3 regions of the Bradyrhizobium sp. USDA 3364 genome follow, and region 3 is predicted to be linked to each of the others. Evidence: predicted binding sites of a transcription regulator. Region 3 holds the regulator's gene; each other region holds the start of a gene.
What was found. Region 3 encodes LexA, which represses DNA repair genes until DNA is damaged. Its sites were predicted from a motif close to TGTTCNNNNTGTGTTCNG; they were not measured.
Positions count from the first base shown of each region.

Region 1: a site for LexA is predicted at 2,740-2,757, ahead of ACVILL_RS23420 (PA0069 family radical SAM protein). Genes of this name have one in related genera too.
Region 2: a site for LexA is predicted at 5,190-5,207, ahead of ACVILL_RS12965 (YifB family Mg chelatase-like AAA ATPase). Genes of this name have one in related genera too.

Region 1 is NZ_JBSRYG010000002.1:4,936,066-4,945,695, reverse strand. Features, by position in the region: partial or broken gene ACVILL_RS23430 (ribonuclease HII) at 116-881, opposite strand; gene ACVILL_RS23425 (VOC family protein) at 960-1,406, opposite strand; gene ACVILL_RS23420 (PA0069 family radical SAM protein) at 1,552-2,718, opposite strand; gene ACVILL_RS23415 (glycosyl transferase) at 2,883-3,452, shown strand; gene ACVILL_RS23410 (bifunctional helix-turn-helix transcriptional regulator/GNAT family N-acetyltransferase) at 3,497-4,435, shown strand; gene moaB (molybdenum cofactor biosynthesis protein B) at 4,694-5,257, opposite strand; gene ypfJ (KPN_02809 family neutral zinc metallopeptidase) at 5,402-6,337, opposite strand; gene ACVILL_RS23395 (hypothetical protein) at 6,434-6,610, opposite strand; gene ACVILL_RS23390 (DNA methyltransferase) at 6,719-7,852, shown strand; gene ACVILL_RS23385 (EF-hand domain-containing protein) at 7,877-9,607, opposite strand.
Region 2 is NZ_JBSRYG010000002.1:2,763,207-2,772,836, reverse strand. Features, by position in the region: gene coaA (type I pantothenate kinase) at 1-408, shown strand, start outside; gene ACVILL_RS12975 (response regulator) at 576-2,825, opposite strand; gene ACVILL_RS12970 (hypothetical protein) at 2,929-3,456, opposite strand; gene ACVILL_RS12965 (YifB family Mg chelatase-like AAA ATPase) at 3,589-5,139, opposite strand; partial or broken gene ACVILL_RS12960 (TonB-dependent siderophore receptor) at 5,753-7,853, shown strand; gene fsrB (siderophore utilization protein FsrB) at 7,861-9,144, shown strand; gene ACVILL_RS12950 (MBL fold metallo-hydrolase) at 9,199-9,630, opposite strand, start outside.
Region 3 is NZ_JBSRYG010000002.1:7,148,680-7,158,309, forward strand. Features, by position in the region: gene ACVILL_RS33540 (HAD family hydrolase) at 956-1,582, shown strand; gene ACVILL_RS33545 (molybdopterin molybdotransferase MoeA) at 1,609-2,820, shown strand; gene lexA (transcriptional repressor LexA) at 3,065-3,769, shown strand; gene ACVILL_RS33555 (hypothetical protein) at 4,024-4,452, shown strand; gene ACVILL_RS33560 (hypothetical protein) at 4,598-4,825, shown strand; gene ACVILL_RS33565 (ComEC/Rec2 family competence protein) at 4,822-7,107, opposite strand; gene ACVILL_RS33570 (MFS transporter) at 7,493-8,827, shown strand; gene ACVILL_RS33575 (SPW repeat domain-containing protein) at 9,008-9,370, opposite strand; gene ACVILL_RS33580 (YybH family protein) at 9,513-9,630, opposite strand, start outside.

The DNA.
Region 1 (9,630 bases), 2.2 Mb from region 3:
TGCTTCGACGCGGCATGCGGACCTGGGCGCGCCGAAGCTTCAGCGAAGGCGGCGAGCCGGGCGACGACACCGTTGTGTGCGTTGGCGCCGCTGCCTGGGCGGTCGTCGTCGCCCTCTAGGCCGCCTCTGACGCCGCGGCTTCGCTTTCCGCATCGACCTTGAACAGGTCGGGCTCGGCGAGAAGCGGGAAATGCTTGAGCCGCGCGGCGACGACGGGGGCGAAGAAGCTGCGGTGATGGGTGGTCGGCCCGAGCCGGTCCAGCGCCTCGAGGTGCTCGGGCACGCCATAGCCCTTGTGCTGTTCGAAGCCGTAGCCGGGGCAATCCAGCGCCAGCTGGCACATCAGGCGGTCGCGCGTCACCTTGGCGATGATCGAGGCGGCCGCGATCGAGGCCACGATGCCGTCGCCGCCGATCACGGCGTCGCAGTCGCAGGGCGTGGCGAGCTTGTCGCGGCCGTCGACGAAGACGTGGTTGGGCATTTCCGGCAGCGCATGCACCGCGCGCGCCAGCGCCCACAGCGAGGCGCGCAGGATATTGTCGCGGTCGATTCGCGCCGGCGAGGCCACCGCGACCGAGAATGCGGCAGTCGCGCAGATCTCCTCGAACAGTTCCTCGCGGCGCTCGGCGGAGAGCCGCTTGGAATCGTCGAGCCCCTTGGGAACGCGCGCAGGATCGAGCACCACGGCGGCGGCAACCACCGGCCCGGCCAGCGGGGCCACGCCCGGCCTCGTCGCAGCCGGCGACCGGCCAGACGCCGCGCTTGATCAGCGCGCGCTCACGCCGGAAGCTCGGCCGCGTCACGACGGTGATGCGCTTGTCCGGCTTGGCTGATTTGGCCGGCGCCTTCTTGGACGTGGTTTTGGACTTGTCCCGAATCATGCGGGGATGGTGATCAAGCTGGCCCGGCGGCGCAACCGGGAACCTGATGCCCTTCCCCGTTATTCAAACCGGCTCGCTCTAATCCGGAATCGACACCCGCCCGTTATCGAGAACCTCGAAACCCGGCGCGCGCACCACTTCCCAGGCGTGGCCGTCGGGATCGCCGAAATAGCCGCAATAGCCGCCATAGCTGGTCGGCTGCGCGGGCTTCAGCAATGTGGCGCCCTTCGACAGCGCGAACGCCATCACCCGATCGACCTCGGCGTCGTCGTTGCAGTTCCAGGCGATCGAAACGCCGCGGAATGCAGCCGGCCGCGGCTGATCGGGCAGCCCGACATCGTCGGCGAGCAGATGCCACGGAAACAGCCCGAGCACGCTGCCGCCGGTCTCGAAGAACGCAACCTCCTCGCCGGTCGCGCGCATCTTCCTGGTGAAGCCGAGGGACTCGTAGAAGGCGATGCTGGCGCGCATGTTGCTGACGCCGAGCGTGAGGACGGTGAAGCGTGCGGTCGGGGCGTTACTCATTGTTGCACTCACTCTATTTATGGATCTATGCGTCGTCGCCTTGTTGTTCTTCGTAGCCCGGATGAAGCGAAGCGCAATCCGGGCCTCGTGTCAGCGGCAAGATTCCCGGATTTCGCTGCGCTTCATCCGGGCTACTGGATTTCGGCTAGAACAAGCTCAGCTGCTGCCCGTTGCGTTTCGGCTTGGCGAAGTGATCGGTGGTCAGCTTGGTGCGCCGCTTGTTGAGGCCGAGCTTTTCGCAGGCGATTTCGAAGCGGCGGCCGATCATCCAGGCCATCGGGCCGGTGCCCTTCATCCGCGTGCCCCACTGCGAATCGTAATCGCGGCCGCCGCGCATGTCGCGGATCAGCGTGAAGACGTGGCGATAGCGGTCGGGATAGTTTGCCATCAGCCATTCGCGGAAGAGATCGCGGACCTCGAGCGGCAGCCGCAGCAGCACGTAGCTCGCCTCCCTGGCGCCGGCGTGCACGGCGGCATCGAGGATGCGCTCGATCTCGGAGTCGTTCAGCGCCGGGATCACCGGTGCGACCATCACGGTGGTCGGGATGCCGGTATCGGCAAGGCGCTTGATCGCCTCGAGCCGCTTCGGCGGGGTCGAGGCGCGCGGCTCCATGGTACGGGCGAGCTTCGGGTCGAGCGTCGTCACCGAGAGTGCAACCTTGGCCAGGTTGCGCTTGGCCATCCGCGCCAGGATGTCGATATCGCGGGTCACCAGCGCCGACTTGGTCACGATACCGACCGGATGGCCGGCGCGCTCCAGCACCTCGAGGATCCCGCGCATGATCTTCCGTTCGCGCTCGATCGGCTGATACGGATCGGTGTTGGTGCCGATCGCGATCATCCGCGCCTCGTAGTCGGGCGCCGCCAGTTCCTTCTCGAGCAGCGCGGGCGCGTCCGGCTTGGCGAACAGTTTTGACTCGAAGTCCAGCCCCGGCGACAGGCCGAGATAGGCGTGGGTCGGCCGCGCGAAGCAATAGACGCAGCCATGCTCGCAACCGCGATAGGGATTGATCGAGCGATCGAAGCCGATGTCGGGCGAGTCGTTGCGGGTGATCACCTTGCGCGAGGTATCGAGCGCGACCGAGGTCTGGAACGGCGGCAGGTCTTCGAGGCTCTGCCAGCCGTCATCGAAGGCTGTCCGCGCCTCGGCCTCGTAGCGGCCGCTGGCATTGGACTGCGCGCCGCGGCCGCGCCGCCGCTCGCGCTCGATAGCGACCGCAAGCTCGGGAAAAGGGGTGGGTGCACCCGCCGGGTTATCGGAGGGCGCCGTTACCGGCGGGTGCTTGAGGGCATGAGAGGATGCTCGGCTCATGCTCTGAAGCTAGCACAGCCTAGGAACAAATCAAGAACACGAGCGGAGAAATTCCACAAAGTGATGGCGCAAAAATCTGCAGGCGAACAGGCTGCTTTGAATATGACAAGGTGATAACACGGCCGGAGTTTCCAGAACCATTTGAGCCAGCGAAGCCTCAAATCATGCTGAGCGTGATCATTCCAACCGACGGGATCGAGCGCACCGCGGTCGCGACATTGGCGGCGCTGGTGCCGGGCGCGGCCGCCGGTGTGATCCGCGAAGTGCTGCTGGTCGACCGCACCAATACCGACATCATGGAGCGCGTCGCCGACGTCGCCGGCTGCCGCTTCCTGCGCTTCGAGGGCACCCGCGCCGCGGCGCTCGCGGCCGGCGCACGCCAGGCGCGCTCGCCCTGGCTGATGTTCCTGCATCCTGGCGCGGTGCTCGATGCCGGCTGGATCGAGGAGACCACCCAGTTCATCCAGATGGTGGCGGCCAGCGGCAAGGACCGCGCCGGCATCTTCCGCTACGCCCGCGCGCCCTACTCCGACCCCGGGCTGCGCGACGGCCTCAAATTCGTCGCCCGGATGATCGCCGGCCCCTCGGCGGAACAGGGCCTGCTGATCGCGCGCCAGCATTACGAGCGGATCGGCGGCTACCGGCCGGACGCCCCCCGCTCCGAGGCGCGGTTGTTGCGCCGGCTCGGCCGCTCCTCCCGCACCATGCTGCGCAGCCGGATCATGGTGGCTTGAGAAAGCGCTTGCAGATTGTTTGATTCCGTCAAATAATATGTTTGATGAAATCAAATTCCAATGCCACCCTCGAGAGCCAGGTCGCCGCGGTCCGCGGCTTCAACCGGTTCTATACCCGCAAGCTCGGCATCATCGAGCCGAAGCTGCTGCAATCCCCGTTCACGCTGCAGGAAGCGCGGATCATCTACGAGCTCGCGCATCGCGAGGACTGCACCGCGACCGACCTGGTGCGCGATCTCGACCTCGATGCCGGCTTCGTCAGCCGCACGCTGGCGGCACTGCAGCGCCGCCAGATCGTGACGCGCAAGCCGTCGAAGGCCGACAAGCGGGTCAATGAGGTGGCCCTCACCGCCAGGGGCCGCGCCGCGTCCGCCGACCTCGAAAGCCGCTCGCGCGCCGAGGTCGGCGCGCTGCTGAAGCAGATGGACGGCGACCGCCGTGCGGCCGTGGTGCGTGCGATGGGCACGATCGAGCAGTCGCTGCAGCCACCGGCTGAGAAGCCGGTCGGCTTCCTGCTGCGCAGCCACCGCGTCGGCGACATGGGCTGGGTCGTCTCGCGTCAGGGACAAGCCTACGCAGAGGAATATGGCTGGGACATCAGCTACGAGGCGCTGGTGGCCGAGATCTGCGCGCAGTTTCTGCGATCGTTTGATCCGGCCTGCGAGCATTGCTGGATCGCGGAGGTCGATGGCGAGCCGGTCGGCTCGATCTTCCTGGTCAACGGCGGCGACGGGGTCGCCAAGCTGCGGCTGTTGCTGGTCGAGGAGAAGGCGCGCGGGCTCGGCGTCGGCCGCGCGCTGGTCGAGCAATGCATCCGCACCGCGCGCGAGAAGGGCTACAGGAAGATGACGCTGTGGACCCAGAGCATTCTGGTCGCCGCACGCGGCATCTACGCCCGCGCCGGCTTTCAGCGCGTGAAGGAAGAGAAGCACCACAGCTTCGGCGTCGACCTCATCGGCGAGACCTGGGAGCTAGATCTGTGAGACCGCAGCGCCGCGAAACCGGGCGGCGCGTCACGGCGGAGCTCATCACATTCTATACCCGCAGGGCCCACGCGCTGCGGGCCGAGGCGTATCGCAGGGCGGTTCGGGCGGCGTGGCGCGGCTTGAATAGAATCTTTAGGGGTCGTTGATCAGTTCGCGCGCGTCATTCCGGGGCATCGCGCAGCGATGAACCCGGAATCTCGAGATTCCGGGTTCGTGCTTCGCACGCCCCGGAATGACGATGGAGAGATACAAGGACTACGCGCTTGCGCCTTTCGCCTTCGGGCGGCGCAAATGTTCGTCGAGCCGCGGCATGATCTCGACGAAATTGCAGGGGCGCGTGCGGTAGTCGAGCTGCGCGGCCAGGATGCCGTCCCAGCCGTCGCGGCAGGCGCCGGGCGAACCGGGCAGGCAGAAGATGAAGGTTGCGCCCGCGACACCCGCGGTGGCGCGGCTCTGGATCGTCGATGCGCCGATCTTGGCGTGGCTCAGCATGTGGAAGGCGATCGAAAAGCCGTCCATCCGCTTCTCGAACAGCGGCTCGACCGCCTCCGGCGTCACGTCGCGGCCGGTGAAGCCGGTGCCGCCGGTGGTGATCACGGCATCAACGCCCGGATCGGCGATCCAGCGCCGGATCACGGCTCTGATGGCCTCGACATCGTCGGTGACGATCTCGCGCGCCGCGAGCTTGTGGCCGGCCGCGGTGAGCCGGTCAGCCAACGTGGTGCCCGACTTGTCATCCGCCAGCGAGCGGGTGTCGGAAATCGTCAGCACCGCGATGTTGAGCGGGATGAATGATTTGGATTCGTCGAGTGAGGACATTTTCGATCACCTCGTGTCCCGGACGCGGTGCAGCGCTTCAGCGCTGCTCCGCAGGGCCGGGACCCATCTTGCATCGCGGCAGGCCCCGGAACAGCAGCGCAGCATTTCATGCCGCGCTGCATCGGGGGCATGAGAGCACCAAAACTAACCGCCGCCGAACGTGTTGCAGGCCTGCACGGTGCCCTGCTGGAAGCCGGTCATGAACCATTGCTTGCGCTGCGCGGCGGAGCCGTGGGTGAAGGAATCCGGCACCACCCTGCCCGTCGCCTGCCGTTGCAGCGTGTCGTCGCCGATCGCATTCGCGGTAGTCAGCGCGGCGTCGATATCGCCGGCCTCGAGGAAGCCCGGCCGCTTCTTCTCCTCGCGGTTGACCCAGACGCCGGAAAGGCAATCGGCCTGCAACTCGACCTTGACCTGCAGCGCGTTGGCTTCGGCCTTGCTGCCGGCCTGCTGTTGCAGCCGGTTCACGCGCGGAATGATGCCGAGCAGGTTCTGGATGTGATGGCCGGCCTCATGCGCGATGATATAGGCCGTGGTGAATTTGCAGGCGTTGCCCGAGCAGCCGCGGAAGCGCGTCTCGACCTCGCGGAAGAAGCCGGTGTCGAGGAAGATGGTTTTGTCCGGCGGACAGTAAAACGGTCCCATCGCCGACTGCGCCATGCCGCAGCGGCCGCCATTGGTGGCGTTGCGGAACAGCACGATCTTCGGACCGGTGTAGGTCTGGCCGGAGGCCTGGAAGATCTCGCTCCAGCGATCGTCGATTTCACCGAGGATGCCGGCGATCATGCTGCCCATCTCGTCGGTCGGCGCGCCGCGCTTGGTCTGCCCGCCCGACGACTGCCTATCGGTCTGGTAGGTCGGCGCCTGGTTGCCGCCGGTCAGAATCTCGGCGCCGCCGATCAGGATGCGCGGGTCGATACCGAAGGCATAACCGAGCAGGCCGAGCACGATGATGGTGCCGATGCCGAGCCCGCCACCGCCCATCGGAATGCCGAAGCCGCCACCCCCGCCTCCGCCCATCCCGCCTTCGTCGCGACGGTCTTCGATGTCGTCGCTGCGGCGGAAATCATCGTAGCGCATGGCGGTTTCCCTTCATTCCAGTCGGCGCCCCAATGCGGGACACACCAACTTAAAATTTCCATTCTGTTAATCAATATCCTGCCCGGCAAAAATTGCCTAGCCCGGAAGACGCACCTCGTTTGCGGTGCGAACGCTGCATGCGCCGGCCAATTTACCGGTCGAATCGTGCCGGTTTGATGATCCGCAAATTTTTTCGCCGAACGCGCTGATGTTGCAGCACAACGCCGACGACAACGCGTCATGCCGCGCAAAAGATGCTGCAATCTTTTGCATGAAGATTTCCAATTAAGTCGATTTTTACTTTGCCGGGTCAATGTGACGCCAGTCGGTTGTTTAGTCCCGCGTCGCCGACAGCGTCGCCTGAGTCAGAGTTCTTGAGTCATGGTAGTGTCGCGTCGCGGGGCGTCTGCAAAGGCGCCCCGCACTAAATTTGAGAATGCCCCGTCGAGCCGAATCGTCATTGGCGATTGCGTCGCCGAGTTGTCGAAGCTTCCGTCAGGCTCGGTCGATCTGGTGTTCGCAGATCCTCCCTACAATCTGCAGCTCAAGGGCGATCTCAAGCGCCCCGACGAGTCGCATGTCGATGCCGTCGACGACGACTGGGACAAGTTCTCGTCGTTCGCCGCCTATGACGATTTCACCCGCGCCTGGCTCTTGGCCTGCCGCCGCGTGATGAAGCCGTCGGCAACGCTGTGGGTGATCGGCTCCTATCACAACATCTTCCGCGTCGGCGCCATCATGCAGGACCTCGGCTTCTGGCTCCTGAACGACATCGTGTGGCGCAAGTCCAATCCGATGCCGAATTTCCGCGGCCGCCGCTTCACCAACGCGCACGAGACCATGATCTGGGCCGCGCGCGACGAGAAGGCCAAGGGCTACACCTTCAACTACGAGGCGCTGAAGGCGTCCAACGAGGACGTGCAGGCGCGCTCCGACTGGCTGATCCCGCTGTGCACCGGCGAGGAGCGCCTCAAGGACGACGACGGCAAGAAGGTCCATCCGACGCAGAAGCCTGAGCAACTGCTCGCGCGCGTGCTGCTGTCGTCGTCGAAACCCGGCGATCTCGTGATTGATCCGTTCAACGGCACCGGCACCACCGGCGCCGTCGCCAAGCGGCTCGGCCGCAGCTACATCGGCTTCGAGCGCGACCGGACCTATGCCGCCGCCGCCGAAGCCCGCATCGCCGCGATCGAACCGCTGCCGGAAGCAACGCTGGCGCCGTTCATGACCGCGCGCGAGGCTCCGCGCGTGGCGTTCTCCGAACTGATCGAGCGCGGCATGATCGTGCCCGGCGCCAAGCTGGTCGACGCCAAGAAGCGCCACGGCGCGCTGGTGCGCGCCGACGGCGCCATCATGCTCGGCGACAAGGTCGGCTCGATCCACCGCATCGGCGCGGTCGCGCAGGGCTCCGGCGCCTGCAACGGCTGGACCTTCTGGCACGTCGAGACCAAGACCGGCCTCAGGCTGATCGACGAGCTGCGCGCCGAGATCCGCTCCGAGATGGCGGCGGGCTGAGCAAGCCTGCCGCGACCCGCGTCACTAGTTGCAGGCTTTGAACCTTGGGTCGGCCGGCTGATTTTCCACGGTGACGCAGGAGTGCCCGGGATCGCCTTGTGGCAGCGGCGAATCGCGAAGCACCAGGAATTTCACGGAATGAGCACCGTGCAGGCCCGCCGGAAAGCGCATCGGCTTCTGGACGATATATTCGCCGTGGCGATTTTGCGTCAGCGCACCTGATTCCAGCAGCTGAACCAGTCCGGCCTCCTGCGGAAAGACCTCGTAAGGCTGCACCGGGAGGCTGGCGATCACGGACTTCGGATCGATCGTGACGAGTCCACCCGGAGAATAACTATAGAGATCGTCGCGCGCCCGGCTCGGACCTGCGCGCACGATGATATTGGAGGCGTCGCCGTCGATCCGCAGCGTACCGGAATTCTTGATGACGGTAAGCCTGTTCTGCTGCCGATCGAGCGTTTCGACGCTTCCCGACGGCAAGCTGACGCTGGCCAGCGAATGTGCGGCAAGCACCTTTGACGGATCCCTGCCGGTCGCCTCGCGCACGGCACCGACTGCGCGGATCGACGGGCTCGATGGAATGTCGTCGAAATAGCTGAGGCAAGAGCTCCATCCGAGGAAAGACACCCTGTCCTTAGGCAGGCCAGTGGCGCCGGCCAGCGATCGCTGCTTGCCGTCCGACCGTTCGAGACCGGTCGCCATGCTGCTGACGACCAGCCGCTCGACGCGGTCGACCGCGCCGCTGAACTGCCAGATCACGGGCGAGAAGGTCGGCATCACGAGATAGAGCGGCTCAGCGCCGGGTTCGATGACGACACGCCCGGCATGAATCACCGCGTCCTGCGGCCCGATCGTCACGCTCGAAAGGGCTTCGGTGCTGTAGGCACTGAACAAGACGACCTTCGCATCCGCGGACGGCGCCGGCATCGCACAAGCGGCCCGTTCGGCGTCGATCGCGACCTGCCGCTTTCGTGCCAGTTCCTCCTGCTCGCGCAGGCGCCTTTGCGCAGCGTCCGGGTCGCTGGAGGGAGGCATGGGCGCGCGCCGGAATTCCATCAATTCCTGCTGCGAGATCTTCCCGTCATGGTCGGTATCGACCGCACGAAACAGCGCCTCGCCGGCGGCCTCGTAGCCGGCGCGCGACAGTTCGCCTGATGTCGTCGCCTCGAGCGCCAGCGCAAGACGGGTTTTCGCCGCAAGGCCGTTCAACGCAGCGGCCTGCCGCTGGCTTGCCTCGTTGAATTTCGCCGCTTCGGCAAGGCTGACCTTGCCGTCCTTGTTCACGTCGAGCGCCATGATCATGGTGACCGCGCGCTGGACCACTTCCTCGCCGCGGCCAAGCGGCGACTTGCCGATCATCGACTGCGCGCGTGACCACCGCGACTCGTAAGTGGCGCTTCTGCGAACCTCGTCCTCGGTCACGAAGCCGTCGCCGTCGAGGTCGTAGCGCAGCACGGACATCCAAGCGACGGACCTTGCCTGGACTGCTTCCATCAGCGCATGTAGCTCGACATCGCGCTGCGTGAGCTTGCCGTCGCCGTCGGCATCAAGGTTGAAGAACTCGCTGCGAAGCTGCTCGAGGCAACGATCCAGCGGCTGCCCTGCCGGTAGCCGCAACAGCAGCTGCTCCTGGGCGACCTTTGCGGGCGAAGGCGGCGACCCGGCCGGCGCTTGCGCGACGGCGGGCTGTCCGGCCAAGGCAGCGATGGCGAGACCGGCCAGGCCGGCATGACGGAGCGATGATACCAAGGGCATGCGAGTTCTCCCGATCCCCGGCA
Region 2 (9,630 bases), 4.4 Mb from region 3:
GTGCCCAACAAGTGGGTCGAGATCGACCAGCCCGACATCCTGATCGTCGAGGGCGTCAACGTGCTGCAGACCGGGCGGCTGCCGCGCGACGGCAAGGCGGTGCCGTTCGTCTCCGACTTCTTCGACTTCTCGGTTTACATCGACGCCGACGAAGCGGTGCTGCGGGAGTGGTACATCAAGCGCTTCCTGGCGCTGCGCGACACCGCGTTCACCGATCCGAGGTCCTACTTCCACCGCTATGCGCCGCTGTCGGACGAGGAAGCCACCGCGACCGCGATCGCGATCTGGGAGCGCACCAACCTCGCCAATCTCGAGGACAACATCCTGCCGACCCGCCCGCGCGCGACGCTGATCCTGAAGAAGGGTGCCGATCACGTGGTGCAGTCGGTCGCGCTGCGCCGGCTGTAGTTGTTATCCCACCAAGCCGGCCACGTCACAGCTGTCGTCCAGGCGAAGGCCGGGACCCATGCTCCGCGGCCCCCGCAAAAGGCACGCGGCGAGACGGTCGTTCGCCAATTGACGTTGGTGGCTATGGATCCCGGCCTTCGCCGGGACGACAGCGAATTTACGGCTACCTACGCCGCGATATGCCGTGCGGCGGCGAGGCCCGCCAGCGCTTCTTCCAGCTTCTCGCGATCGAGCGGCTTGATCAGAAAACCATCCATGCCGGCTTCGAAGCAGGCATAGCGGTCTTCCACCAGCGTATTGGCGGTCAGCGCCAGGATCGGGGTCCGGCGGATGGACTGGCCCGCTTCATGGGCGCGGATCTGCTTGGTGGTCTCGATGCCGTTGAGGCGCGGCATCTGGATGTCCATCAGCACGAGATCGTAGGGCATGCCGGCTGACGTCGCCGAGAGCCAGGACTCCATTGCCTGCTCGCCATTGGTCGTTATGACGACGGTGTGGCCGAGCCGGGTGAGCAGCGAGCGCATCAGCAGCGCGTTGATCTCATTGTCCTCGGCGACCAGGATCGAGAACCCCTTGTCCGGCGGACTGGACCCTGGCGCGGTGGACGCGACCTCCGCGACGGCCTCGCTCGCAAGGCTTGGTGCCGCGATTTCGGGTGACGCGGTCAGGCGTGCGGCGAGCGACGACGCGCGCAACGGCTTGACCAGGTAGCCCGTGAACATGGGTGTCTCGGACGTCGAAAGGTCCTGACGCGTCGCCGGCGTGAACATCACGATGCGATGGGTCGCATGGATGCGGGCGGCGCTGGCGAACGCTTCCATCGCCGGCGTGCCGAGCGTGTGGTCGATCAGGATCGCGTGCCAGCTCCGCTCCGGCAGCAGCGCCTCGGCGACATTGGCGTCCGACACGATGCAGGTCTGAGCGCCCCAGCGCTGCAACCGCCGCGAGATCAGCGAGGCCTCTATGCTGTGTGGCGCGACCAGCATGATCGACTGGCCGGCGAGGTCGGGTGCGGTGAAGCTGTTGGCCGCGCCGGTATCGGCGGCGGCGAGCGGGATCGACACCTCGAAGGTCGAGCCCGCGCCCGGCGTGCTTGCAAGCGTGATTCGGCCGCCCATGCGCTTGACGATGCGGTCACTGATCGAAAGCCCGAGGCCGGTGCCGCCATAGCTGTGCGCGATGCGGTCATCGGCCTGCTCGAACTCCCGGAAGATGCGCTGCTGCGCTTCCGGTGCGATGCCGATGCCGGTGTCGCGAACCAGGAAGCTGATCTCGTTCGGCCAGATGCCGGGCTCGACGATCAGCGCCACGCCGCCGGTCGTCGTGAACTTGATGGCGTTGCCGGCGAGATTGAGCAGCACCTGACGCAGCCGCGCGGCGTCGCCGGTCACCTGCATCGGCAGCCGCTCGTCGACGTAAGCGGCGATCTCGATGCCTTTGGTTTGCGCGCGCGGCGCCAGCAGCTCGGTGATGTCCTCGATCAGGCCGGACAGCGCGAAGGCGCGATGTTCGAGATCGATCTTGCCGGCCTCGATCTTGGAATAATCGAGCAGCTCCTCGATCAGCGTGAGCAACGCGTCGCCGGACGTCTTGACCGCCTTGACGTAGGTCATCTGCTCCGGCGTCAGCTGGGTGTCCATCAGCAATCCGCTCATGCCGATGATGCCGTTCAGCGGCGTGCGGATCTCGTGGCTCGCCATCGCAAGGAAGCGCGACTTGGCGCGGTTGGCGGCATCGGCCTGGTCGCGCGCTTCGGCCAGCGCGCGTTCGCTCTCGGTGCGGTCGGTGACGTCGCGGCCGACGCTCTGCATCTCGGCGGGCGCGCCGGCATCGTTGCGCACGAGACCCTCGCGCCAGGCGATCCAGCGCGGCCCGAGCGGTCCTTCGACCTTCTGGTCGTAGACGCGGGTCCCGCTGGGTTCGAGCGCGGTGTCGCCCTGCTCCAGCACGGTCAGCGTGGCGGTGCTGTCGATCAAATTGTCGCGCGAGATCTGGGCGAGCTCGCAATAGGCGTCGTTGGCATAGGTGATCCGTCCCTCGAGGTCGCGCAGCACGATCAGGTCGCCCTGCGCCTCGAACAGTTTGCCGGCGCGCTGCTCGGCCTCCTGCAGTTCCCAGTTGCGGTCGGCCATCGCCTCATTGTGCGTGGCGATGGTGCGCAGCCTCTTGCGCATCAGCCGCAGGCGGATGCCGAGCGTCACGATCCAGAGGCAGGCGAGCGCGAACAGGAAGCTGACCCCGATCGCGAATGCATTGGGGTCGTAGCCGCTGTGCTGCGAGAGCGCGCCCGAAATGAATCCGAAAGCGCCGCCGAATGCGACCGAGAAGATCGTGAAGGAACGGACGATCGTCGCGACCCAGGAATGGCGACGCAGGAAGCGGCGAAGGCGCAACTTGATCCGGAAGAAACGCCCCATCAATGGTGGCCCTGAGATAGCTTGATCCGGCGATAAAGATGCGTCGGCCACCTTGCAAAGTGCTTGAGGTTGGTGGCCGTTTCGCGCTGCCCTCGGAACAAGGTTAGCGGGAGGTTAACTCCGCCACGACCCGGCTCGGGACGTGCGGCGCAAGCTCCGGCGATGCCGCTTCCGCCTCGAGGCGGCGATGGCCGCCGCGAGCGCTGACGATCAGGGCCGCGGCATCGCGCACCGAGAACGTCTTCGACTGCACGTAGACGCGGTAGTCGGCCGGCCCATCGCCATGCGAAAGATAGATGATGGGGCCGGTCGCGGTCGGATCGCCGGAAATCCCGACCAGCTGCGGCACGGCGTTGCTCGCGCATGCCCCGGCCTCGGCATCGTCGATGTCGTCGATCACCGTGAAGTCGGCGGCGTCGGCACTGTCGGCGATCTGGACCCGGACGGTGGCAAGGCTGGGGTCGTCGGTGAAGCTGACGTGAAGCTGTGCCAGCCAGGGTGCCGATGCGATCTGCATCGTGGTCCCGCCCACCTCGATGCAGGGGCGGGGACCCGGCAGGAATTCGGCGCGGGCAAATACCGCGGCCACGGCAAGGGGGACCACCGAGGCCAAAACCTTCAAACGCAACATGACACAACTCGCTCGACCCAAGCTTGCCGCGGACCGCGGTGCTTATGGTTTGCGGAGCGTAAATGGGAGTGGTTACCGTCACGTTGACGCGCGCGAAACCGGCACGAATCGAGACGGCGCTTCCGGTTAGGATCAGGCGGCGCGGCGCAAATCGTCGGCCAATGCACGATAGGACAGCGCTTCGGCGAGGTGCAGCCGGCCGATCGTATCAGTGCCGTCGAGATCGGCGAGCGTGCGCGCCACCCGCAGCACGCGGTGATAGCCGCGCGCGGTAAGGTGCATGGTCTCGGCCGCCTCGCGGAGCAGCTTCTGCCCATGCGTATCGGGCTGCGCGATGGTCTCGAGCAGCGAGCTCGGCGCCTCCGCGTTGGTGCGGACATGCGGCATGCCGGCCGCCGCATAACGCGCGAGCTGGATGTCGCGTGCAGCGGCGACGCGCGCGGCGACCTCGGCCGATCCCTCCGCCGGCGGCGGCAGGATCAGGTCCGCCGCCGTCACGGCGGGCACCTCGATCCTGAGATCGATGCGATCCATCAGCGGGCCGGAGATCCGCATCTGGTAATCGGCAGTGCAGCGGTCGAGCCGACCGCGCTTGCAGGAATAGCCGGGCTCGTAGGCGTGGCCGCAGCGGCACGGATTCATCGCTGCGACCAGCATGAAGCGCGCTGGATAGGTGACGCGGTGGTTGACCCGGCTCACCGAAACCTCGCCGTTCTCCAGCGGCTGGCGCAGCGAATCCAGCACGCGCGGATCGAACTCCGGCAATTCGTCGAGGAACAGCACGCCCTGATGCGCGAGCGAGATCTCGCCCGGCCTGGCGCGCATGCCGCCGCCGGTCAGCGCGGCCATGCTGGCGGAATGATGCGGACTGCGGAACGGGCGCCGCGCGGTCAGCGCGCCGTCGCGGATCTCGCCGGCGACGGAGGCGATCATCGAGACTTCGAGCAGCTCCGACGGCGACAGTGGCGGCAGGATCGAGGGCAGCCGCGCCGCCAGCATCGACTTGCCGGCGCCGGGCGAACCCATCATCAGCAGGTGATGCCCGCCGGCGGCCGCGATCTCCAGCGCGCGTTTGGCGCTCTCCTGGCCCTTGATGTCGCGCAGGTCGAGCAGCGTTTCCTCGCGCGCCTCGTTCTGGTCTTGCACCTTCGGCTGCGGCCGCGACAGCACCTGCGTGCCCTTGAAGTGGTTGGCGATCTGGATCAGCGAGTGTGCCGCAATGATCTGGATGTCCGGGCTGGCCCAAGCGGCTTCCGAGCCGCAGGCGGCCGGACAGATCAATCCCTCGTCCCGCGAATTGGCGCCGATTGCCGCGGGCAGCACGCCGGCAACGGCTGCGATCGAGCCGTCGAGCCCGAGCTCGCCGAGCACGGTGAAGCCGTTCAGCGCATCCGGCGGGATCGCGCCGATCGCCGCCATCAGGCCGAGCGCGATCGGCAGGTCGTAATGGCTGCCCTCCTTGGGCAGGTCGGCGGGCGCGAGGTTGACGGTGATGCGGCGGGCGGGAAGCGCGAGGCCGGAGGCGATCAGCGCCGAACGCACGCGTTCGCGGGCTTCCGACACCGCCTTGTCGGGCAAGCCGACGATCGCGAACGCGGGCAATCCCGGCGCGACCTGCACCTGCACGTCGACCGCGCGGGCCTCGATCCCCTCGAATGCGACGGTGGAAACGCGCTGAACCATGCTGCCCCTATCTTCCGCAATCGAGGGTAGCGGAATCGGGCGGCAAGTGCAAGAACATTACAAGAACGTTCGCGGCGCCGAGGGCTGGTCGCCCGGTGCCAATTCACCGCGCGGCGCATCCGCTCCTGGCCGGTGCGGAAGCGTCGGGCGTCGCTCGCGATGACGCATGCCTCGCGCGATCGAACGCAGCTCGCGTCGTCGACAACTGCAGGAATCATTTTCAAGAATCATTCCAGCACGCGCGAGCCTCGCGCACATTGTCGCAGCGCGTTGCCGATTTCCTTGCCGTTTCAGTGATCGCGCACTGATCGCACGCACAGTCTCGATCTATTCCAACCGCCGAGGCCTGTACTCGCGAGCGCTGCGCTGTAGAGCCGGATCACACATCCATCCAGGCTGACATCAGGGGCGCCTTCGCGTGATCGATCGACTTGCTTCGCATTCCACCCGTCAACATCCAACGCTGCGAACGATCGGTCTATGTACCGCCGCCGTACTTGCCGCCGGAGCCACGGTCGAACGTGCGCAAGCGCAAACGGAACTGCCGGCGGTCAGCGTGGATGCGCCTCAGCAGCGCGCGGCCGCCGCGAATGCAAAGCCGGTTCGTCGTCCGATGACCGCGCGCGCGACCCGCGCCAATCGTGCGGCTCGTTCCCAGCAGGCGACGACTCAACCGGCGGCGCGCAGCGGCACAGGTGCCGGTGAGCGCGCCGGTGGCCCGGTTGCCGGATTCGTTGCGACGCGCTCGGCGACGGCGACCAAGACCGACACGCCGCTCATCGAAACCCCGCAATCGATCTCGGTCGTCACGACGGACCAGATCAGGAACCAGGGCGCGGAATCGGTCGGCGCGGCATTGCGCTACACCGCAGGTGTCAGCGGCGACGTCAACGGCGGTTCGGATACCCGCTTCGGCGGCTTGCAGATCCGCGGCTTCGACATGACGATGCCCGGCCTCTATCTCGACGGCCTGCGGCTGCCGAGCAGCAACTACGTGCACTTCCTCGGGCTCGATCCCTACGGCGCCGAGCGCCTCGAAGTCCTGAAGGGACCATCCTCCGCGATGTACGGCGGCAGCGGCACCGGCGGCATCCTCAACTATGTCAGCAAGCTGCCGACCGCGCGCGAGTTCGGCGAAGTGTCGCTGTCCGGCGGCAGCTTCAACCGCTATCAGGGCGAATTCGATATCGGCGGCCGCGCCAACAAGGAAGGCACGGTGCTGTGGCGCCTGACCGGCGTCGCGCGCGACGGCGAGACCCAGGTCGACTTCACCAAGGACAATCGCGTCTTCATCGCTCCCGCCGTCACCGTGAAGCCGAACGACGACACCACGATCACCTTCCTGGCGAATTATCAGAAGGAGCGGACCGGCTGGGGCCTGCAGTTCCTGCCGCCGTCCGGCACCGTCTGGGCCAACAGCGGCCGCTTCATTCCGAACACGCGCTTCGTCGGCGAGCCGGGCTTCAACCAGTTCGACACCGAGCAATCCTCGGTCGGCTACATGCTGTCGCACGACTTCAATGACGCGCTGACCTTCCGCCAGAACCTGCGCTATTCGTGGATGCACAACGAGCAGAAGAGCTTCTACGGCACCGGCTATGCGTCGGCGGCCGACGAAGCCGGAGGGCTCCTGTCGCGCGGCGGCTCCGGTGGCAGCTCGACGATCGATTCCTTCGCGGTCGACAACCAGCTGCAAGGCAAATTCGTCACCGGCATGCTGAGCCATACGACACTGTTCGGCGTCGATTACCGCAACACGTCGTTCCGCGACTTGGCCTCCAGCTTCAGCACCGGCAAGATCAACGTGTTCGCGCCGGTCTATACCAACAGCTGGACCAACAACGGACCGTTTGACGACACCGGCATCAAGCAGTCGCAGGCCGGCCTCTATCTGCAGGACCAGATCAGGCTAGGCGGGTTGTCGTTCCTGATCGGCGGGCGGCAGGATTTCGTCACCACGGATCTCGACAACAATCTCGCGAGAACGTCGACCTCGACCGATGCCTCGGCGTTCACCGGCCGGGCCGCCGTCATGTACAAATTTCGACAATGGCATCGCGCCATATTTCAGCTATTCGGAATCCTTCCTGCCGGTGCTGAGCATCAACGCCGCCGGCGAGCTGCTAAAGCCGGAAAGCGGCGTGCAATACGAAGTCGGCGTCAAGTACCAGCCGGTCGGCATCAACGCGCTGATCACGCTGGCCGCCTTCGACCTGACCCGATCCAACGTCGTCACCTACGCGCCGCCGTCGTATTTCGCGGAGCAGACCGGCGAGGTCAGATCGCGCGGCATCGAGCTCGAAGGCACTGCGACGCTTGCCGAGGGCGTCAACATCCGCGGCGGCTACGCCTATATCGACGCTGTCGTCACCAAGGATCCCGTCAATGTCGGCAAGGCGCCGGTCACCGTCCCGCTCAACCGCTTCTCGCTGTGGGGCGATTACACAGTTCAGGGCGGTCCGCTCGCCGGTATCCAGTTTGGGGGCGGCGTCCGCTATGTCGGATCGACGTTCGGCGATGATGCCAACACCTTCAAGGTGCCGGCATCCACCGTCATCGACACGCTGCTCGCCTACACCAAGGACAATTATCGCCTCTCGCTCAACGTCACCAACCTCGCCGACACGCGCTACGTGGCGGCCTGCTACGGCAATACCAGCTGCTTCTACGCCGAGGGGCGCAAGGCGGTCGCGAAGCTGACCTATCGCTGGTGAATTCTCCATGAGACCGATCCTCGGACGACTGCATCGCTGGGCGGGACTTCTCACCGCGGCGTTCCTGTTCTTCTCGGGCGTCACCGGCGCGATCATCTCGTGGGACCACGAGATCGACGATGTGCTCAACAGCAAGCTGTTCGAGGTGACCAGCGCGGGACCTGCGATTCCGTCGGTCGATCTCGTCAAGCTGATCGAGCAACGCGATCACCGTGCCCGCGTCGTCCACATGTTCACGACGGCGGAGAAAGGCGAATCGCTGTGGTTCTTCGTGTTGCCGCGAATCGATCCGCAGACCGGCAAGCGTTACGCGCTCGACTACAACCAGATCTTTCTCGATCCAAATACCGGCGCCGAACTCGGGCGCCGCTATTGGGGCGCGGTCTGGCCGGTAAGCCGGGAAAACTTCGTCTCGTTCCTCTACAAGCTGCATTACACGATGCACATCCCCGAATTCTGGGGCAGCGATCGCTGGGGCATGCGTTTCCTCGGCGTCATCGCGGTGATCTGGACGATCGAATGCTTCGTCGGCTTCTACCTGACCCTGCCGTCGCGGCGGCGGGCTAAAGCTGCGCCGGCGATGCCGGCCGTCCGGGGCAAGGGCTTCTGGGCCCGCTGGGCACCGGCGTGGAAGATCAAGACGTCGGGCAGCGCGTATCGAATCAATTTCGACATTCACCGCGCCTTCAGCCTGTGGACCTGGGCATTGCTGTTCGTGATCGCGTTCACGGCATTCTCGCTCAACCTCTATTTCGAGGTGTTTTCGCCGGTGATGAAGACGGTGTCCAACTACACGCCGACACCCTATGAGCAGCGGCCGTATCGTCATCTCGACGATCCGATCGAACCGAAGATGACCTATGCGGACATCGCCACGCGTGCCGCGGCGGACGGCAAGGCGCGCGGCTGGACCACACCGATCGGTTCGATCAATTACGGTCCGGCCCATGGCGTCTATGCGGTCGCATTCTTCGAGCCGGGCGATGAGCATGGCGCCGCCGGTGTGGGCCCGGCGCAGCTCTATTACGACAGCGAGGATGGCCGCCCGCTGGGCGAGCGGCTGCCGTGGGTCGGCACCGCGGCCGACATCTTCGTGCAGATGCAGTTTCCCTTGCATTCCGGCCGTATCGTGGGCTTGCCCGGGCGCATCCTGATCTCGCTGATGGGATTGGTGGTTGCGGCGCTGTCGGTGACCGGCGTGGTGATCTGGTGGCGCAAGCGTCGCGCGCGGATTGGGGCGCGAGATGCGGCGATCACAGGCGCCGGCCGGCGCCTCGCACCGGCGGAATAGGTCGAACATTCGGGAGCGGCGGCAGCCGCTCCCGAATGCAGCGTCGTCAGTCCGTCACAGCGTCATCTGCATAGGCTCTGGATAATAGTGGAAGCCCTCGCCGGCCTTGGCGACGTGGCCGTAGCCGGGCCAGGCGAAGTGATAGGACATCACCGGCGTCTTGTTCGCCGCCAGCATCTCCAGGAGCTTGACCCGCGACGCCGCCGCCTGCTTCGGGTCGGTGTCGTAGGAGAATTCCATCCGCGGCCGCTCCAGCAGCAGCACCGCGTGATGCGAGAGGTCGCCGAGGAAGGCGAAGGATTTGCCGCCCGAGCTCACCATGAAGATGGAGTGACCGACGGTGTGGCCGGGCGCTGCGATCGCGGTCACGCCGGGCAGGAATTCCTGGCCATCCTTGAAGAACACGATGCGGTCGCGCACCGGCAGCAGGTTCTTGCGGGCGTGCACGATGAAGTCCTTCAGCGGACTGCCCATCTTGCCTTCGTC
Region 3 (9,630 bases):
ATGGCTCGGCTCCTTTGGAGTACCGGAGTCATACGGGTCGAAGTCGTGAACCCCGTTGCCCTCATACATCCGTACAGGTCAGGTTTTTGCCATCCCTCTGGGGCCAGAGCCAACGCCGTCCGCCGTATCTCAATGCGACCGATGTTGCTCATTTCGGGACTCGACGTGCCCGCAAGGCTGATGGACATGTTCCCGGACAGGAACCGGAACGGATGCTAACCCACGTTAGTTGGATAGAATGATTTACGAAGATGGAGCGTCATCGCCGTGACCCGGAAAACCTTGCAGGCACGCTCGGAGCAAGCGCTGGTCGTCATCGTTCTCAGCACCGGCGCGCTGATCGCTTATTTCGGTCTGGCGCTGTCCCGGATGTAGAACGCCGGCCCGTCAAGTCACCAACTCGCCTGGTGCGCCAACGCCCGAATGGCCAATCACTGATTTGCTCGGCGGCGCAAGCCCCCGCAGTAGAAATACTTCGCTTTATCAGAAGCGTCACTCAATGCCATAAATCCGAAATCTCACCCGATCGAGGGGCGGATCGCGATCGTCACGGACGCGGGTCGAGATGCGGTGAACGCCGATTGCGCAACATAACGACTGCCTCTGGAATACTGTATCACCCGCTTTCGCGAAAGCGGTGATGACACCGATTGTTTGACATCTTGAATCGAGAACCATCCACCGCCGTCGTCCTGGCGAAGGCCAGGACCCATTACCCGAGCTGTACATTGTCGTGCGACGCTGGGACCACAGCTCACTTCAACAACTGGACCTGGTTATGGGTCCAGGGCTTCGCCAGGACGACGAACGGAGAGACCCGCCTGCATGTCAGCCGCGCCGTACAGGTCCTTTCGCAGGATGGCGGGAGGTTGGTCGCATGCGTATGGTCGCGTGACTGCTGCACAAATCGGGGACATTGCCGCCTGCCCGCAATTCTCGTACACCGTTTCATGCAATGACCTCGCAACTCTCCCCCAATTCCGTCGACGCGCTGCTGTTCGATATCGGCCGCGTCGTGCTCGACATCGACTTCGGGAAGGTGATGGCGCACTGGGCGCGGCATGCCGGCTGCGCGCCGGCCGAGCTCGCCACGCGCTTTGTCGTCGACGACAGCTACAGGCATCACGAGATCGGCCGGATCGACGATGCGGCGTTCTTCGAAAACCTGCGCCGGACGCTCGGCATCGACATCACCGATGCCGAGTTCCTCGAAGGCTGGAACGCGATCTTCGCCGGCGAGATGCCCGGCATCGCCCCGCTGCTTGCGGCGGCAGCCAAACGAATGCCGCTCTACGCCTTCTCCAACACCAATCCGGCCCACGTCGCGCATTTCTCGGTCATCCATGCCGAGCTGCTCAGCCATTTCCGGACCGTCTTCCTGTCCTCGAGCATCGGCTTCCGGAAACCGGACGCCGAGGCCTACGATCATGTGGTAAAAGCCATCGGCGTGCCGGCGTCGCGGATCCTGTTCTTCGACGATCTGGCGGCCAATATCGAAGGCGCGCGGGCGCGCGGCCTTCATGCCATCCACGTGACATCGACGGATGACGTGGCGAGGGCTCTCACTGCACTTGGGATTTGAACACTGCGAATGAAGGAGCTCCGAGCGTGGCCTTGATGCCGGTTGCCGATGCCCTGTCCGCCGTCCTCGCCGGTGCCGCGCCGCTGCCGGAGGAGATGGTCGCGCTTGATGCCGCCTACCACCGCACCCTGGCGCGGGACCTCGCCGCGCTGCGCACCCAGCCGCCGCAGCCGATGTCGGCGATGGACGGCTACGCGGTGCGTGCCGCCGATGCGGCTGACCTAAAGGCCCGGCTCAGGGTGATCGGCGAGGTCGCCGCCGGCCGGCCGTTCGAACGGACGGTCGGCGCCGGCGAAGCGGTGCGGATCTTCACCGGTGGCGTGATCCCCGATGGCGCCGACGCCGTCATCATCCAGGAAGACACCCGGACTGACGGCGACCACATCGCAATCACCGAGACGGCAACCGCCGGACGGCACATCCGCCCCGCCGGAGTCGACTTCCGTGAGGGCGACGTGCTGCTCGCCGCCGGCAGCCGCCTCTCCGACCGCGCGCTGTCGCTGGCGGCCGCCATGAACTATCCGGAGCTTGCGGTGCACCGCCGTCCGAAGGTCGCGGTGCTGGCGACCGGCGACGAGCTGGTGATGCCGGGATCAAGGCCCGGTCCCGGCCAGATCGTCTATTCCAACGGCTATGCGCTGCGGGCGCTGGCCCGCGCCGAAGGGGCCGAGACCGTCGATCTCGGGGTTGCCGCCGACACCGTGGACGCGACCACCGCCGGCATCCGCCGGGCCCGCGAGACCGGCGCCGACATCCTGATCACGACCGGCGGCGCCTCGGTAGGCGACCACGACCTGGTCAAGCAGTCGCTGGAGGCCGAGGGCGTCGAGATGGCGTTCTGGCGGATCGCGATGCGTCCGGGCAAACCGATGATGCACGGCCGGCTCGGCGCCATGCGGGTGATCGGCCTGCCCGGCAATCCGGTGTCCTCCTATGTGTGCGCCTTCCTGTTTCTGGCGCCGTTGATTCGGGCACTGAGCGGTCGAAAAACGATTCATCACGCACGCGCGGCCGCGCTGCTCGGCCGCGACCTCGCCGCCAACGACCAGCGCGAGGACTATCTGCGGGCGCGTCTCGAGGCGCGCGAGGACGGCACGTTGATCGCCACGCCCGTGATGCAGCAGGACTCATCGCTGCTCGGGAATCTCGCTGCGGCACGGGCACTTCTCGTGCGTCCGCCGTTTGCGCCGGCCGCGGTCAAAGGATCTGAATGCGAGATCCTGACACTGCCTGAATGAGGCTCTCGCGGGCGCGCCGATTGCGCATCGCCGAACACGTTCACCGGAAATTAAGTGGTTGCGGAACACATATCGAACATATAGTGTCCGTTCATGATTTGTTTCGAGTACTGGTGTCTACAAACGGGAGGCCGCCAGGGAGCGCTTGCAACAAGCACAATGCTCCTGAGGTCAGGCCCGGCCTGCAGGCCCCACTGAAGAGTCTCGGAATCGAACGACGCTATCAACCGGGGGAATACTCGAGATGCTCACGCGCAAACAGTACGAACTTCTGCGTTTCATCAATGAACGTCTGAAAGAGGCCGGCGTACCGCCCTCCTTCGACGAGATGAAGGATGCGCTCGACCTGCGCTCGAAGTCCGGTATCCACCGCCTGATCACTGCGCTGGAGGAGCGCGGTTTCATCCGCCGCCTGCCCAACCGCGCCCGCGCCATCGAGGTCATCAAGCTGCCCGAGCTCTCGGCCGGCGGCGGTAACGGCCGCCGCGGCTTCACGCCGAGCGTCATCGAAGGCACCCTCGGCAAGCGCCCCTCGACGCCGCCGATCGCCGAGGACGACGGCAACCGTCCGGTCGCGGTCCCCGTGATGGGCCGGATCGCCGCCGGTACGCCGATCGAGGCGCTGCAGACCCGCAGCCACACCATCAGCGTGCCGCCCGACATGCTCGGCGCTGGCGAGCACTACGCGCTGGAGGTGCGCGGCGACTCGATGGTCGATGCCGGCATCCTCGACGGCGACATGGCGCTGATCCAGCGCAACGACGTCGCCAACACCGGCGACATCGTGGTGGCGCTGATCGACGAGGAGGAAGCCACCCTGAAGCGCTTCCGCCGCCGCGGTGCATCGATCGCGCTCGAGCCGGCCAACACCGCCTATGAGGTGCGCATCCTGCCGCCGAACCGGGTCCGCATCCAGGGCAAGCTGATCGGCCTTTATCGCAAATACTGAATAGCAAATACTTGCGGCGGCGAGGAACGAGCGAGAGGTCGGATCGTTCCTTTGGAGGATAGCGCAGCAAGCGGCCTGCCCGGTGCGGTCCGATACCTCTCGCGCAGCGTCGCGTGTTTGTGATCGGAGCTGTCTCGGACCAGTCGTACAATCGCCCAGAAACGAGCAGACACTCGTTCGCTATCGTCCACTCTGGTAGAGGCCAATGCCTCAAGGAGAGGCACGGGTCGCTACCTCCAATGAGGAGCCATCCGATGTGTGACTATAGTCTGCACGCCGTGGCATCGCGCCCCGCCATTGTTGGAGAGACGCTGATCACGACGACCTTCCGCGGAACGTCGACCCGCGGCTTTGCTTCGGAGAACGATCCTACTGTCGCGGTCTGCATGCTGCCGGGCACCGAGCTCGCTTTCGCCGAGAACGTTCGCTACGACAGCCGCTGGATCTGGACCAAGACGATGAACTTCCGCGTCGGCGTGTTCAACGAAGTCGAGCCCGACGTTCCTGATCGCCATCACGACGCGGTGGAATTCCCCGACGGCAGCCATGTGCTGGTGACCCAGCTCGTCGAGGGACAGCGCGTCAGCGTGCTGCAATTGCCGGCCCTGCACCCGCCGGTCGAGCAGAAGCCGAAGGTCGTGGAGCGGCGGCCCTCCGCATTCGCGTCGCTGTTTTTGGGTTGAACGCATCGTCGCCGTGGAATGAGCCATTCGGCGGCGAGTGACCTAAGCGATTTCGAGCGACCCCGGACATCCGGTTCCGGGGCGCAGAAGGAGATTTGCGTCGGCGGGCGCCTTGGCGCATCATCGTGCACGGAGGACGTGCGCGGTGGTCGATAAGGTCACATGGCAAAAGGCTGGACGCGTCACGGAACCGGGCCGCTACATGTTCCGGTTCGGCTGGCTGACGGTCACGGCTGACGACCTGAAGGTCTGGGAGCAGTTTCCCGAGGCGGCCTTCACCCTCGTCAAGAAGTCCGACGGCGGCCCAGACTCCGACGAATACCATCTCGGCCTGTTCGAGCTGCCCACGGGCCCCTCACCCGACAACGCCTAATCCTCGCCCTGCAGATCGCTCTCGGCCGGCGTCGCATCGACGGCCGGTCGCGGCGCGGTGGCGGGCACGCGCAACGTGGTCTCGGCCTCGCCGTCGCCGGGAACCGCCGGCGACCACGGCCGGTCGATCCCGCCGGGCTTCACCGCATCGATGGTGTAGCCGTCCCTGCTCCGCCGCAGCACCAGCGCCCCGTGGCGCCGCAGCCGCTCGGCATCGATCACCGAGGCCGCGCAGCCCCGCGGCGCCGGCCGCGCCGTTATGATCAAGCCTGCGCGCTCGCAATCGTCGGCCAGCGCCTCCGGCCGTGTCGCCAGCGCGATGAAGCCGCCGCCGGACCCTTGCGTCACGCAGCCGCTCGGATCGCAGGAGACGCCTTCGCTCAGCGACGCATCGGTGGCGGTCCGCGCATCGGCGTCGGCCGCCAGCCACTCCTTGACCAGGAAAGCATCCTTGGCGCTGTGCATCAGGTGCAGCCGCCCGTCGCCGCCGCGCACCGCGACGTTCCGGCCGTCGGCGGAGATCAGCACGTCCGGCAGCGGCACCCGCACTGCCCAGACCGAGGCCACCGCCAGCAGCATCGCCCCCGACCAGCGTAGCGGCGTGCGCAACAGGCCGAGCAGGATGATGCCGGTGCTCGCCGCGATCAGCGGCCCGACACCGAACGCCGCCATCCGCCCGACTGCGCCCGGCAACGCGGCGACCCATTGCGTCACCAGGATCATCCAGTCGATGCCGAACCCCATGATCGCCCAGAACACGCCGTCGAATCCGAACGGCATGGCGACGAGCCCGAGCAGGCCGGCGGGCATCACGACCGCCGACACCACCGGCATCGCCGCGAGGTTCGCGAGCAGCCCGTAGGGCGTCACGCGGTGGAAATGGAACGCGGCGTAGGGCGTCGTCGCCAGCCCCGCCACCAGCGAGGCCAGCATCAGCATCGTGAGCTCACGCCCGCCCCACAGCGCAACGCGCGCAGTCGCCGAATGGTCGGGCGACGCCAGCAGGTTCGGCAGTCCGATCTGCACCAGCGCCACCAGCCCGAGCGTCGCGGCGAACGACATTTGAAAGCTGGGGTGGACCAGCGCCTCCGGCGCGATCGCGAGCACGATCAGCGCCGCCACCGCCAGCGTGCGGAAGGTGATCGCGCGGCGGTCGACGATCACGGCGATCAGCACCACCGCCGTCATGAAGAAGGATCGCTGCGTCGCGACCTCGGCTCCCGACAGCAGCAGATAGAACGCCGCAGCGATGAGCGCGGCCGCTGCCGCCCATTTCTTGATCGGATGTCCCGCCGTCAGCGTAGGAAACAGCGCAAGCAGCGCGCGGATCGTGAAGAACACGACGCCGGCGACAACAGCCATGTGGTAGCCGGAGATCGACAGCACATGGCCGAGCCCCGAGATGAACATCGCATCGTTGACCGGCGTCGTGATCGCATCGCGCCGGCCGGTGAGCAGTGCGGTTGCGATTGCGCGCTGATCGCCGTCGAGCGCGGTGCGGATGCGTGCATCGATCGCATCGCGCAGGCCCTGCATGAAAGCGGCATAGCGCAGCGCAAAGCCGCCGGCCGCGGGTGGCTCCTTCGTCCTGACCGCGCCCATCACGAAGCCGGAGGCGCCGATGCCCTGGAAATAGAGGTCACGGCCGAAATCATAGGAGCCCGGACGCTGCGGCCCGAGCGGCGGCATCAGCCGTGCCTTCAATTCGACGAAGCTACCGACCTCGGGCGCGGTACCCTTCTTCACCGAGAGCCTGACCCGCTCCAACTTGGTGTTGTCGCGCGGACTCTCGATCGAGACCACGCGCAGCACGAAGCGATCGGTCTTCTCCCTGATGTCCCGCGTCTCGACGAAGCCCGTCAGCGCCACCGAGAACATCGGCCGCGCCAGCACGCCATGGGCGATCCGCGCCGTCTTCCAGGTCGCCGTCGCAAAGCCCGCCGCGACCGCAGCCAGCATCACGATGACGGGAAATACCCCGTGCCGGCGCAACAGCAGCGCGAGCAGGCAGAGCACGATCGCGACGGCAGCCGCGACCGACAGCACCGGCTCGTGCTCAGCCGCGAAATAGAACGCGATGCCGGTGCCGAACGCGACCGGCACCCACGGCAGCAGCCGGCCAGCGCCTGCCTCCGCGCGCGCCCATTGCCGCAGCGTCTCGACGAACGGCTGCCAGATGCTGACCCGCACCGGGGCATAGCCACCGGCTGGCGCAGCCGCGCGGGGCGGCCACGTCCCCGCATAGCCCCGTTTGCCGCCCGGCGTCGTGCCCTGCTCCGCCATCTCTCGCCTTGCGATCGCTGTCGGGGCGCAAAGCTACCGGACGTAGCCATCCGTGGGATAGCGGAACAGATGCAGAATGCGGCGGAAACTGCGCCTTCGCCGCCATCCGCGTTGATTGCGCCGAAAGTCGCATAATGCGGCGATCCGTTGGGGATTAGACTGTCGCTGTACGTCTGTTCCCCGACGTCGGATGACAGACACAATTTGTCGGCTCGCGGCAGGAAAATCCGCTGGAGCTCTTCTCAGGTGGCTTTGAACATCCCTGAGACCAGGTGTTGCGCACGCAACTCGCAGTCACGCCGGTAGCGTCGCGCATCAAGCGCCTTTCGCGAGCGAATTGATCGCTGAAACGCGAGGAGATTCTTTGAATTGATAGGAGCAGCAAATGGCAATGCAAATTCCGCATGATTTTCGCCGCGTGATTATCGCTGCGTCGGTCGGAAACATCATCGAATGGTATGATTTCTATATCTTTGGCAGCCTGGCCGCAGTTCTGTCGGTCAAGTTTTTCGAGCAATCCCACCCGGTCGCCGCTCTGTTGAGCACGATCGCGCTGTTCACGGCAGGCTTCCTGATCCGTCCTTTGGGAGCCTTCCTGTTTGGATGGATGGGCGATCGGGTTGGTCGCAAATACACCTTTCTCATCACGCTGACCGGAATGGGATTAGGCACGGGGGCCATCGGATTGATTCCAACGTACCAATCGATCGGCCTCTCCGCCGCGTTCGTTCTGTTCGGCCTGCGCATGATCCAGGGCCTGTGCCTGGGCGGCGAATATGGCGGCGCCATCACCTATGTTGCCGAGCATGTGCCGGACGATCGGCGTGGCTACTACACCGGTTGGCTGCAGACATCGCCGACGCTGGGCATCGTGGTGTCGCTCGCCGTGATCGTCCTGACTCGGACATGGTTCGGCAACAAGGCGTTCGATGAATGGGCCTGGCGAGTTCCGTTCCTGCTGTCGTTCCTGCTGGTGGCCATCGCCATTTACATCCGCCTCCAGCTCCAGGAGACGCCAATCTTCCAGGAGATCAAGGCGCGCGGTCAGATGACCAGGAATCCCTGGAAGGAAGCGTTCTTGAGCTCGAACCTGAAATACATCCTGATCGCGATCGTCGTCCTGATCGGACAAGGCGTGGTCTGGTACAGCGGGCAATTCTGGGCGCTGTACTTCCTGCAGCAGGTCTCCAAGGTCGATCCTGTCACCTCGGCCTACATCGTGGGAGCGGCATTGCTGATTGCGACACCGAGCCTGATCTTCTTTGGCTGGCTGTCGGACCAGATCGGCCGCAAGCCGGTGATCCTTGGCGGCATGCTGCTCGCCGCGATCACCTACTATCCGCTGTATCTGTGGCTCGGAACGGTCACCCAGCCCGGGAGCATCAATTATCCGGCCGCGATCTTCATCGTCTTCATCCTGGTTTGCTACGTCGGGATGGTCTACGGGCCGGTCGGTGCGTTCCTGGCGGAATTCTTTCCCGGCAGGATCAGATACACATCAGTCTCGGTGCCCTATCACATCGGCAACGGCTGGGGCGGTGGCCTGGTGCCGTTTGTCACGTCGGCGGCATTCGCGGCAACCGGCAGTGTCGGGTATGCGTTGATTTACCCGATTGCTGTGCCAGCGGCCTGCTTCGTGCTCGCCGTGTTCCTGATGCCGGAGACGCGCAAGATCAGCATCTGGCAACCGATCGAGCCGAGAACGGCATCGTCAGGCTAACAAATTGCTGCAGGGCCGTCAGGTCCCGCGGCAACGCATGAAGTCATCCGTCGGCAAACATACGGTGCTGCGGGCGCCATCCCATTGCGCGCCGCGGGATCGCGGTGTGCGCGAAACAGCATCCCCGGCTCCGGCCGCCATGCAATAGCGGCCCGGATATGATTGCCCGGCGCGGATCCTTCAGCCGGCTCGGTGGTGCCAGCGGTCGTGCCACCACGTGGTGAAGTCACGATCCGTCGTCAGCTCCCAGCCAGCAAGCAGGATCACCAGTATGCCCGACACGACACTGTTTGCCGTCGTCGAGACGTGCTCGTAGCCGATCGTCCAAGGGACCAGCACGAGAGCCAGGCCGATCAGCATCTCTCCCCATTCCTCCAGATAGGATGGAATGACGAATGCCTCGACGGAAAACAGGATAACGCCCAGCCCTAGCGCGATAGTCAGCCAGACGGCCGCTCCGGAGAATCCAAGGATCAGCGGCGACACGACCAGCCACACACCCACCAACAGACTGGCAACGTCCTGCCAGTGTTGAATGCGCATAATGCTCACCTCCCTCTGTTCCTCGATATGGTGAGCCGCTGCGGGAAAGGGATACCTCCGGCCTGCGATGTGTTGCCGCTGGCAAGGCGCCCAGACGCCATCCCGGCGGGCCCTCATCCGTCGCGCGCCAGCGCGGCGCCGCCTAGATCAATGGCGTCTGCGACGAGACGTGATGACAGACGATCTTCCAGTCGCCGTCCTCGCGCGCGATCACCCAGGTGATCTTGACTATGAGCGAAGGCGCATCGCCGTCGAGGAAG